2 regions of the Arthrobacter globiformis genome follow, and region 2 is predicted to be linked to the other one. Evidence: predicted binding sites of a transcription regulator. Region 2 holds the regulator's gene; the other holds the start of a gene.

Region 1 (6,074 bases), 1.8 Mb from region 2:
TGCCTCCGCCATGGCGGGGATCAGGCCCAGCGACGAAACCACCACCGCGAGGGCGGTTGCGGTACAGGCGGATTTAAGGCGTTGCTTCATTGCTCTCCTCAAAAGTGGGTGCGAAAGTGTCCGCCCGGAAGGCCGTGAAGTAACCCCCAGACTGAACGCAGCAGGTTTATTAATAGCTTTAATAAACCTCTGCCAGCTAGTATGGGAGAGCATTTGTCCGGGCGTCAAGGGGTGGGGAAAATATGTCGGCGAAGCGTACAGCCGCCACCGCCCCGGTCCTGCGCCGGATCACCGCGGAGGCCGTCCTCCGAGCGTTCGTGGCCGGAGACGAGCTGACGGCCGGCGACCTCATTGCGGCAACGGGGCTCTCCCGCCCCACGGTCCACTCCGTATGCGATGAACTCATCGGCCTGGGATGGGTGCGGGAAACGGACGCCGCCTCTGCGCCGGCGGCGTCCCTGCCTGCCACTTCGGGGGGACAGCCGGCAGGCAGCGGATCCAACGCGGGAGGGCGTCCATCGCGCCGGTATTCCCTCAACGCCGCCGCCGGCTTCGTGGCGGGAATCGACCTCGGTGCCACCAAGATCTCGTGCTGCCTGGCTGACCTCCGCGGTCAGATCCTGGTGGAAGCCACCGAACCGTGGCGGGATGAACACGTGGGCGCTCCCGAGCGCGTCATGACCGCTCGCCGCATCATGCGGGCACTGCTCGATGAGGCGGGCTTGAAGGCCGGAACCGTGCTGGCGGCAGGCATGGCTGTGCCGGCTCCGGTCACTGATGACGGCCATGCCGTCGCGCTGGAGTCCTACCTTCCGGGGATGGCTTCCCTGGACCTGCGCGACGCCCTTCAGCCGGACTTTGAGTGGCCCCTGCTGGTGGACAACGACGCTAACCTTGCAGTGTTGGCGGAACGCTGGTGCGGGTCCGCCCAAGGCGTGGACAACGTCGTCGTCCTCCTGGCCGGTGAGCGTCTCGGGGCTGGCATCTGCCTCGGCGGAAGGCTGATCCGCGGCAGCGGAGCAGCGGGCGAAATGCGCTTCCTGGAGTTGGTCGAGGGCGTGGGCAACACGGATGCGGTCGGGGGCATGTGCCGGGAGCTTGGCGCCATCGCCGCTGCGGAGATCCTTGCCGGCGACCGTCCCGAGACCCCCGTCGGGAGCGTCCTTGTGGAACTCTGCGGGCACCGCCCCGAGGACGTCACGGCCGAGATGGTGGTTGAGGCCGCCCGCCGCGGCGAGCCGGCCGCCGTCGAAGTGGTGGCAGTGGTGATGGAGCGCACGGCGCGGGCGGCAGCGGTAGTGAGCACACTCCTTGACCCCGAACTGCTGGTCCTGGCGGGTGGTCCCGCCGGCAGCGGGGACGTGCTGCTTCCCGTCTTCGAGCAGAAGCTGAGCCAGCTTAACTCGGCCCGGCCCCGGCTGGCCGCCTCCACACTCGGGGAGCACTCCGCACTCGTGGGGGCCGTCCGCACGGCGCTGGACCACGCATTAGAGCGCCTCCTCGCCTAGCCGCCGGCCGTTCCGCGGCAGTTCGGGACGCCCATTTCCGACCCGAAACCGCCAGGGCGCCGGAAACTAACCGGGCGCTAACGGGCAGGAAACGCGGGCGCAACAATGTCACGCCACACTTGGTTGTGCCGGCAATTGCAGGCACCAGCTCCAGCTCAGGAGGCCACGCCATGTTGAAGGAAGCCAAACCCCACATCACCCGGGTCCGTGCCCTGGACCAGCTGCATCGCGGCGACGAGATCGAGGCCCGCCTGTCGGTGGGCCCCTGCTATGACGACGTCATCGTCCGCCGCGGCAGCGTCCAGGAGACGGCCCCGGGCATCGGTGTCGTGTGGATCATGGATCATCACTCGGGCATGCGCAAGGCCATCAATACGGACGAATGCAGCGTTTGGCGCGTCGCCTGAGCCGTCTAACCGCCAGCCACGGACTGAATAATCAGCACTTCCTGGCCGGCAGAAACTTCCGTTTCCAGACCGCGGAGACGCCGGACCTCCTCGCCGTTCACGTAAATATTCACGTAACGGCGGAGCGCACCCGTCTCGTCCCGCAGCCGCCTGGCGAGCACCGGGTACGTCCCGGTCACGGAATCCAGCAACCAACCCACACTCACCGCCCCGTCGGCGGGTGTAGTCAGTATGGACTGCCCGCCGGCGAGCGGCTGGAGGACGCCGGGAAGGACCACGCTGATCTCAGCCACCGCACATCCTCATGCGGGAGTCCCCGCTGCAACCGGGGCTCCGGCCACTACGGCAGCGCGAACGCACAGCACATCCGGAAGATGGGACGCCACTTCCGCAAAGGTTTCACCTTCGTCGGCGCTGGCATACACCGCGCCGCCGCGGGTTCCGAAGTACACCCCGGCGGGTTCTGCGGAATCCACGGAGGCCGCGTCACGGAGCACCGCGTTGAATTCTGACTGCGGCAGCCCGGAATCCAGGCGCTTCCACGTCGAACCGGCATCGTCGGTACGGTGCACGGCGAGCTTTCCGTCCGGCGGGATGCGTTCGCCGTCGGCTTTCAGGGGAACAACCCAGGCCGTGCCTGCCCGCCTGGGGTGCGTCAGCATGACGAACCCGAAATCGGCCGGCAGGCCTTCCGCTATCGATTCCCAGTTCTCGGCATTGTCGTCGGTGCGGTACACGCCGTGGTGGTTCTGCGCGTAAAGGCGGCCTTCGACGGCGGCATCCGCCGCAATCTTGTGCACGCACTGGCCGAATTCCGGGTTGGGATCGGGCATGAAGTAGGCGGAAATGCCTTTGTTCCGCGGCTCCCAGGACGTCCCGCCGTCGAGCGAGCGGTAGACGCCTCCCGTGCTCATGGCCACGTGCACGTCGTCCCCGGAGGGGTTGACCACGATCGAGTGGGCGGCCGCGCCGCCATATCCTGCGCCCCATTCGCTGCGGTGCGGGTGGTCCCACAGTCCGCGGTTCAGCTCGAAGTGCTCGCCGCCGTCGGTCGATTTCCACACCGAGATCGGCTCCGCACCGGCCCAGACCACCCCCGGGCGGGATTCGGCATCGGGGTAGATTTGCCAGATGCGTTCCACGGCGGCGTCGGTGCCTTCGGGGAACTTGATGGCGCCCTGCTCGGGCTCGGTCCAGCTGGCGCCGAGGTCATCCGAGTGGGCAACGTACGGACCCCAATGCTCAGACCGCACCCCCACCATAATGCGTGTACGGCCGTCCCCGCGTGTCGATTCCGATGCTCGGTATCTCGCTCATCAGGAAGTGCGGGCCGGAAAAGGACCATTGCTTCCGGTCCTGGCTGGTGGCCAGCCAGAGGCCTTTTTTGGTCCCGATCGCTAAAACGAAACTCTCTGAGGCATTCATGCACCCCATGCAACCACTCCGGCAGAGGGGCTGCAATGGTTTGGGCCCCCACGGATTTTCCCGGGCTCGTTGCCCGGCCGGGACCTAGGACCCGATCCTCGCACCGGCTTTGGCGGTGCCGGCTTTCGCGCCACGGCGGTTTCGCCACCAGCGGCGGATCAGGTCAGCGGCGGCCAGGATTCCGGCCAGGGGCGTGAGGACGGCGGCAGCGTAAACGAACAGCAACCATGTCAGCGTGGCGATCGGGGGCTGGCTCCGGCTCAGCAGAGACAGGCCGCCCAACAGGCCCGCCACCCAAAAGAGCACCACCAGCATGAGCACGGCCGCTGCCGGAAAGTACTCGTTCCGCACCACCCTCTTCAAGGTTTCCACCACTGATCCTCCTGTGCCTTGCATCCCCATGAGACCAGTATGCGACGCAGACCCGCTATGACAGAGACGGCACGGCCAACGTGTGATGAAGACAACCGCTGCCTGGCCGGAATACACTCTGTCAGCCCCGGGGACTACACTGAGTTATCGAACATATATTCGAAAAAGGGTGTGTTGTGGGTGTGATCATTGGACCCCGCGTGATAGAGGCGGGACTTTCCCTTCGGCTGGTGCTGATCTCGCCTGTGGCCGTGGCGGCGGGCTTCCCGTCCCCCGCCCAGGACTACTTTGACGGGCGGATCGACCTCAACGAGCACCTGATCAAGGACATCACCAGCACCTACATCGTGCGGGTATCCGGGGACTCGATGGAACAGGCCGGCATCAGCGACGGCGACGAACTGATCGTCAACCGGGCACTGGAACCTCGCGACGGGTCCGTGGTCGTCGCAGTGCTGGACGGGGAACTCACCATTAAGCGGCTGAAGATCACCGCGGCGGGTGTGGTCCTCCAGGCCGCCAACCCTCTGTATCCGGACATCAACGTCCCGGCGCTGGCCGACCTCACCATCTGGGGCGTGGCCACGAGGTGCCTCCACCATGTCTAGCACTCGGCAGCAAATAGCGCTGGTGGACGTGAACTGCTTTTATGCCAGTGCGGAGCGGGCCTTCGACCCCTCTCTGGAAGGCAAGCCGCTCGTGGTGCTCTCCAACAACGACGGCTGCGCCGTGACCCGCAGTCCGGAGGCCAAGGCCCTGGGGATCAGCACGGGCGAACCGTGGTTCAAGCTCGCCCCCCGGGCCAAGGAATGGGGCCTCATTGCCCGGTCCAGCAACTATGAACTGTACGGCGACATCAGCGCCCGCGTCATGGAGCTGCTGGGGCGCTACTCGGCCTGGCTTGAGGTGTACAGCATCGATGAGGCCTTCCTGGGCGTCAAGGGCAGCCCCGAACAGGTGGTGGGCCTCGGCCGGACCATCAAGGCCGCGGTCCAGCGCAACGTCGGGGTGCCCGTGTGCGTAGGCATCGCCGCCACCAAGACGCTCGCCAAGCTCGCCAACCGGTGGGCAAAGAACAACCCCGCGCTCGGCGGGGTGTGCCGCTGGGAGTCGATGGACCCGGAAGCACGTGAACTGCTCATGGCCCGGCTGCCGGTATCGGAGGTCTGGGGCGTGGCGGGGCGGCTGGAGAAGCGGCTGAACGCCGTGGGGATCTGCTCCATCCTGGAGCTCAGCCGGGCCGATCCGGTGATGGTGCGCGACCGCTTTTCGGTAGTGCTCATGCGCACCGTGCTGGAGATGCGTGGAACACCCTGCATACCGCTGGAGGAGGAACGCTTGGGGCGGGATCAGTTGATCTTCTCGCGCTCGTTTTCCACTCCCCTGACGTCGGTCCCCGAATTTCGCCAGGTCCTGAGCGTTTACGCGCAGCAGGCCAGTGCCCGGCTGGCCCGGCACCACCTTCAGGCCAAGGTCCTCACCGCGTTCGCCGGCACGTCCCATTACAACCCGAAGGACAAGTCGTTTCCCTCGGTGTGCGTTCCGCTGCCCATGCCCACCTCAGACCCGGTACTGCTCACCAGGGCTGCCCACGCCCTGCTTCCCGCGATCCAGGATGGCGTCAAATACGCCCGCGCCGGCATCATGGTGACCGACCTGCGGCCCTCCGACAGCCAGCAGCCCCTTGAGCCCTTCACCAACCCGCACGAGGAACGCGGGATCGGCCCGTTGCTTGAACAGATCAGCCGGAAGTACGGCAGGGGCACCATTGGACTCGGGTTCGCAGGCTTGAGGAGCGACCTGGACTGGAGCATGAAACGCGGAATGCGTTCGCCGCGCTACACGACGCACTGGGACGAGCTGCCGGTGGTGCGCGCGGCATGACCGGCAGCGGCGAACCGGTCCGCGATCAGTCAGTCCACAAATTCAGACTGCGTCTCGATGAAATCCCACTCGGCTTCGGTCAGGATTGCCTGCGGCGTGTCCGGGTGCGGACCTCCCGCCTCGGCAATCCCCTGCATCACGAACACCGGAACGTCGCCGGCCCGCAGGTTCTCGCGAAGCCACTCCTTGCTTTTCAAGTCCAGATCAAGCCACCACATGTAAATCTGCATGGGACGCCGCCTTTCTACGTCTCCACGCTAGGCTCGCCGCGGCCGGGATTCAAGGGAAGATCAGCACTCTTCTCCACGGGGCAGCAGCCGTACCGCAGGGCTGAAAACCGCCGCTGAGCTGGGGCGCAGGCGGCAGGGGCTCTGGTCTTTCCTGATGCTGCAGGCACACAATTGATTATGGATGCAGAGCATTTCAGCGGCCCGCCTCCCCTCCTAGTGGGTATGGTTCCCGGCCAGCATCCGGAGGT
Region 2 (6,074 bases):
GCCCTTGAACTCAAGGACGTGGTGATGTCCACCGGCGCTGATACCGTCGTGGTGGACGCCGAACTCGCCCCGTCCCAGCGGCGCGGCCTTGAAGACATCGTCAAGGTGAAGGTCATTGACCGCACGGCGCTGATCCTAGACATCTTCGCCCAGCACGCCAAAAGCCGTGAAGGCAAGGCTCAAGTGGAGCTGGCGCAGCTCGAATACCTCCTTCCGCGCCTCCGCGGCTGGGGTGAATCCATGTCCCGCCAGGCCGGTGGCCAGGTGGGCGGCGCAGGCGCCGGCATGGGCTCGCGTGGTCCCGGTGAAACAAAGATCGAACTGGACCGGCGAAGGATCCGCACCCGGATGGCCAAGCTGCGGCGCGAGATCGCCGCGATGAAGCCGGCACGGGAGACCAAACGGGCCAACCGCCGTCGTAATGAGGTCCCGTCAGTGGCCATTGCCGGATACACCAACGCCGGGAAGTCCTCGCTGCTGAACCGCCTTACCGACGCCGGCGTCCTGGTGGAGAACGCCCTGTTCGCCACCCTGGACCCCACCGTCCGCAAGGCCGAGACCTCCGACGGCGTTGGCTACACGCTGGCCGACACCGTGGGTTTCGTCCGGTCCCTTCCCACCCAGCTGGTGGAGGCCTTCCGCTCCACCCTTGAGGAAGTGGCGGATGCAGACCTGATCCTGCACGTGGTGGACGTGTCGCACCCGGACCCGGAAGGCCAGATCGCCGCCGTCCGGTCGGTGTTCGCCGAGGTGGACGCCCGCAAGGTACCCGAGATCATCGTCCTGAACAAGGCGGACGCCGCCGACCCGTTTGTGGTGGAGCGGCTGAAGCAGCGCGAACCGAGGCACGTGGTGGTTTCGGCACGCACGGGGGAGGGTATTGCCGAGCTGCTCAAGGCCATCAGCGAGGCCATCCCGCGGCCGAATGTCAAGATGGAGCTCCTCGTGCCATACCACCGCGGCGATCTGATCAGTAAACTGCACGACTCCGACGCGGAGATCCTTAGCCTGGATCACGAAGAGGGCGGCACCCGCGCCGTTGTCATGGTCCGGGAAGGCCTCGCGGCTGAACTGGAATCCTTCATCAGCAATGACTGACGGGGCGGCAGACGCCGCAGCCAGCGCCACGGCCGGCGAGCAGCATGTACTGGAGCTGCTCGACCGTGCCGTGGCGGGCATGGGCGGCCAAAGCCGCAGCGGCCAGCACGAGATGGCCCGACAGGTGGCACGCGCCATCGAAACCGGCGACCACCTGCTGGTGCAGGCCGGCACGGGAACCGGCAAGTCGTTGGCCTACCTTGTCCCGCTCATCGCCCACTCGCTTGAGAGCAACAAACCGACCCTCGTCTCCACCGCCACCCTCGCGCTGCAGACCCAGATCGTGGGCCGGGACCTTCCGCGGCTACTGGAAAGCCTCAAACCTGCACTCGACCGGCCTGTGAAGATTGCGCTGGTGAAGGGCCGTGCCAACTACGTCTGCAGGCACAAGCTCGAGGGCGGCTTTCCCAGCGAGGAGCCTTCCGAAGGCCAGCTTTTCTCACTGGGCGAGGACACCAGCGTCCCGCACTTCGCCGCGGCCATGGGCGGCCCCTCCTCCCAGCTGGGCAAGGAGGTGGTCAGGCTCCGGGAATGGGCGGAGCAGACCACCACGGGCGACCGTGACGAGCTCCTTCCCGGCGTCACGGACCGGGCCTGGCGGCAGGTGTCCGTCACGTCCATGGAATGCCTCGGCGCGCAGAAATGCCCCCTCGCCGAAGAATGCTTCAGCGAACTTGCCCGCCATAACGCCACGGAAGCCGACGTCGTGGTGACCAACCACGCCATGCTGGCCGTCAGCGCCTTCGAGGGCCTGGCCGTGCTGCCGGAGTACGACGTCGTGGTGGTGGACGAGGCCCACGAACTCCAGGACCGGGTGACCGGCGCGGTTTCGGGGCAGCTGTCGGTGGCCATGGTCCATGCCGCAGCGTCCGGCGCCCGCAAGCACACCGGGATCACTGTTGACGCGCTCAACACAGCGGCCGCCAACCTCGAGGTGGCTCTTGCCGGCGTTCCCAGCGGCTTGCTGCCCAACGGCCTGAACGACGAGCAGCTGGATTGTGTGGACCAGCTTCGTGAGGCCTGCCGGGCGGCGCTGTCGGATTCCAAGGGGGACAGCAATACCACGGCCGACGGCGGGCGGCAGCTCGCACGCTCCCGCCTGCTGGTGATTTTGGAGCTTTGCGAGCGGCTCATCGCCGCCCGGGAAAACCGCGAGGTGGTCTGGTTCTCCCGGAACAGCACGTTTGATCCCCAGCAGGGATACTCGGCGCCGGACGAGACTGCCCCGGCTCTGATCAACATCGCCCCGCTGAGCGTGGCAGGCAGGCTCCGGGAAGGCCTGTTCGCCGGCCATACCGTGGTGCTCACATCGGCCACACTGGCCATCGGCTCTGCCTTCGAACCCGCCGCAGGCGGGCTGGGCCTGGTCGGGGACGGCGCGCCGAGCTGGACCGGCGTCGACGTGGGTTCGCCCTTCGACTACCCCCGGCAGGGCATCCTGTACGTGGCAGGGCACCTGCCGAAACCGGGCCGCGGCACTTCGCCTGAGGCGCTGGACGAACTCGAGTCCCTCATCCGCGCCTCCGGCGGGGGAGCGCTCTGCCTGTTCTCCTCACGGCGGGCCGCCGAGGAAGCGGCAGATGCCCTGCGCACGCGGCTGGATGTCAGCATTCTTTGCCAGGGCGAGTCCACCATGACGGCACTTGTGAAGCAGTTTGCCGACGAGCCTGATACCTGCCTGTTCGGCACGATGTCACTGTGGCAGGGCGTCGACGTGCCGGGCGGGTCGTGCCGGCTGGTGGTCATCGACAGGATCCCCTTCCCGCGGCCGGACGACCCCCTGATGACCGCGCGGTCCCGGGCCGTTGCCCAGGCCGGCGGCAACGGTTTCATGTCCGTATCCGCCACACACGCGGCCATCAGGCTGGCCCAGGGGGCAGGACGGCTCATCCGGTCCACGAACGACAAGGGTGTGGTGGCGGTGCTGGATTCCCGGCTGTCCACGGAACGCTATGGCGGGTTCCTGCGGGCCGCCCTGCCGCCGTTCTGGCCGACGACCGACAGGAAGACCGCCGTCGCAGCACTCGAACGGCTCGCCGGCGCACAGGCCTAAAGAAGCCCCGGGCTATAACAGCCCGGGGCCGAAGATTGCAGCGGCTATAGCGAGCGAAGTACGGAAACCACCTTGCCCATGACAACGGCGTGGTCGCCGAGGATGGGTTCGTACCGGGTGTTCTGCGGAAGCAGCCACGTGTGGCCGTCCCGCTGCCGGAAGGTCTTGACCGTCGCTTCGTCGTCGAGCAGCGCCGCGACGATGTCGCCGTTGACCGCATCGCTTTGCCGCCGGACCACAACCCAGTCCCCGTCGCAGATGGCGGCGTCCACCATGGAGTCGCCCGCGACCTTGAGCATGAACAGTTCGCCGTGCCCCACCAGCTGGCGGGGCAGGGGCATCAGGTCCTCCACCATTTGGTCCGCCAGGATGGGGCCGCCGGCGGCGATCCGGCCGACCAGCGGCACCATCGCGGTGTCCATCGCGCTGGGCAGTTCGGATACGGAAGCGCCTGCGGTGCTAAGGGCGGGGCCCTTGTCCGCGCCGCCGGATTTTGCCGTCCCCGCATCCAAAGTGAGCGGCATCAGGACCTCCATGGCGCGCGGCCGCTTGGGGTCGCGCCGCAGGTAGCCAAGCTTTTCCAACTGCGAGAGCTGATGGGTCACGCTGGAGAGACTGGCCAGGCCGACGGTGTCGCCGATTTCCCGCATCGACGGCGGGTAGCCGTTGTCATTGACCGAGCGCTGGATGGTCTCCAGGATCTTTTTCTGGCGGACGGTTAGTCCTTTGGGGGTCCGCTGAGACCGCGGGCTGCGCTGGGGAGCCTTGCCGTCAGAGGCCTGTGCTGCCATGTTCGCCAACGCCTTTCCGTTCCTCCCGGCCGCGGTAGCTGCAGGGGCCGGGAACTTCCGGCCTGAAAAATGTCAGACCCTGCTGATCAACTGCAGATGTGGTTGTTCTGTGATTTCAAACGTAGGCCAGCCACAGTGCTTTATCAAACATTTGTTCTAGCGAGTCTCGACTTAATTCGTTGATAAGTGCTAAAACTAGGAAAAGCAAAGTTCGAACATGTGTTCTAGTCAGGGTCGCTTGTCAGCCCGGTGTTCGAACCGTTCGTTCGAACTCGAGGCGCTACAACTTGGTCCAGGAGGGCTCACGCCATGTCAGCTTCAACAGCAGCATCAACTTCAACGCCACTGTCCCGGCCCGGCAAGCCGCCGCGCCTACGCCTCACCCGCCGGGGCCGGATTGTCCTGATCGGCCTGCCGCTTGTCCTGCTTGCCGCCATGATCCTGACTCTTGCCGGGTTCCTGAACTCCCCGGCCAAGGCTGCAGACAATGCCAGTGGCCTGACCGTTACGCCCACCGTTTCGGTCACGGTGCAGCCCGGTGAATCACTGTGGGCCATCGCAGGACAAGTCGACCCCGACCGCGATCCCCGGGACGTGATTGCGGATATCGTCCAGCTCAACGACCTTCAGGCCGGGAGGGTAATGCCCGGCCAGCAGCTGTTTGTGCCGAATAAGTAGGGGCGACGGAGCACGGTTCCCGGGCGCCGGAACCGTCACAGTTTCCGGCCAGCCCTCCAGGTTACTTAAACTGTCTAGGTGACTGACCAGCTTGAGCGACTGAACCGACTGCCCCTTCGGACCAACCTGAGGGGGCTTTCCCCCTACGGCGCCCCGCAGCTTGATGTTCCGATCCTGCTCAACGTCAACGAGAACACGCATGGCGTGCCTGCCGACGTGCGGGCGGCCATCACCGCGGCCGTAACCGAGGCCGCCGCCGGACTCAACCGGTACCCCGACCGCGAATTCACCGAACTGCGGGAAGCCTTGGCCGAGTACCTTGGCCACGGGCTCAGCGCGGACAACCTCTGGGCGGCCAACGGCTCCAACGAGGTCCTCCAGCAGATTCTCCAGGCCTTTGGCGGCCCGGGCCGGTCGCTCCTGAGCTTCCCGCCGACCTACTCCATGTACCCGCTCCTCGCCAGCGGCACGGACACCGCCTACATCGCCGGCAGGCGTGCCGACGACTATGGCCTCAGCGCCGGGTCTGCCGCGAGCCAGGTGCGCGAACTCCAACCCAACATCGTCTTCCTGTGCTCGCCCAACAACCCCACCGGCACGGGCCTTGGCCTGGATGTGGTGGAAGCAGTCTACGAGGCCGGGGAAGCCAGCCAGGCGGTGGTGGTCGTGGACGAGGCCTACCACGAGTTCGCGCACGACGGCACGCCCAGCGCCCTCACCCTGCTGCCCGGCCGGGAGCGGCTCATCGTCTCCCGGACCATGAGCAAGGCGTTCGCTCTTGCCGGCGCCCGCCTGGGCTACATGGCCGCGGCCCCGGAGGTGACAGACGCCCTCCGGCTGGTGCGCCTGCCCTACCACCTGTCGGCCGTCACGCAGGCAACCGCCCTCGCGGCGCTGCAGCACCGCGAGGCGCTGATGGCCGATGTCCAGGACATCAAGCGGCAGCGCGACCGGATTGTCGCGGAACTGACGCGGATGGGGCTGCGGCCCGCGGCGTCCGACTCCAACTACGTCTTCTTCGGCGGGCTGGAGAACCCCCATGAGGTCTGGCAGGGGCTGCTGGATGCAGGGGTGCTCGTCCGCGACGTCGGCATCGCCGGCCACCTGAGGGTCACGGCCGGTACTGAGACGGAAACCACAGCCTTCCTGGAAGCGCTGGAAACCATCCTGGCCCGGCAGGCCGCACTTCCGGCCTAAACTTGGATATGGACCAGGTCAGGTCCGCCCCCATCCTTCGTCAAAGGACATCTATCACCATGAGCGACACCGGAATCAAGGCTGCCGAGGCACGGACTGCACGCATGGAGCGCGCCACCAGCGAATCTTCCGTGCTGGTGGAGATTAACCTCGACGGCACCGGAGTGTCGGACATCAGCACGTCAGTCCCGTTCTACGACCACATGCTGACGGCGCTGTGCAAGCACTCGCTTATCGACATGACCGTCAAGGCCACG

Evidence for each region. The regulator LexA, encoded in region 2, represses DNA repair genes until DNA is damaged. The targets are predictions, from matches to a motif close to TCGAACANNTGTTCGA.
Region 1: a site for LexA is predicted at 3,860-3,875, ahead of QFZ33_RS00800 (LexA family protein). Genes of this name have one in related genera too.

Annotation. Positions count from the first base shown of each region.
Region 1 is NZ_JAUSXI010000001.1:162,811-168,884, forward strand. Features, by position in the region: gene QFZ33_RS00770 (glucan 1,4-alpha-glucosidase) at 1-90, opposite strand, end outside; gene QFZ33_RS00775 (ROK family transcriptional regulator) at 243-1,508, shown strand; gene QFZ33_RS00780 (hypothetical protein) at 1,679-1,915, shown strand; gene QFZ33_RS00785 (MoaD/ThiS family protein) at 1,921-2,208, opposite strand; partial or broken gene QFZ33_RS00790 (WD40/YVTN/BNR-like repeat-containing protein) at 2,218-3,349, opposite strand; gene QFZ33_RS00795 (hypothetical protein) at 3,425-3,712, opposite strand; gene QFZ33_RS00800 (LexA family protein) at 3,889-4,320, shown strand; gene QFZ33_RS00805 (Y-family DNA polymerase) at 4,313-5,596, shown strand; gene QFZ33_RS00810 (hypothetical protein) at 5,626-5,826, opposite strand; gene QFZ33_RS00815 (universal stress protein) at 6,004-6,074, shown strand, end outside.
Region 2 is NZ_JAUSXI010000001.1:1,991,908-1,997,981, forward strand. Features, by position in the region: gene hflX (GTPase HflX) at 1-1,098, shown strand, start outside; gene QFZ33_RS09110 (ATP-dependent DNA helicase) at 1,091-3,151, shown strand; gene lexA (transcriptional repressor LexA) at 3,196-3,942, opposite strand; gene QFZ33_RS09120 (LysM peptidoglycan-binding domain-containing protein) at 4,252-4,620, shown strand; gene QFZ33_RS09125 (histidinol-phosphate transaminase) at 4,699-5,817, shown strand; gene hisB (imidazoleglycerol-phosphate dehydratase HisB) at 5,877-6,074, shown strand, end outside.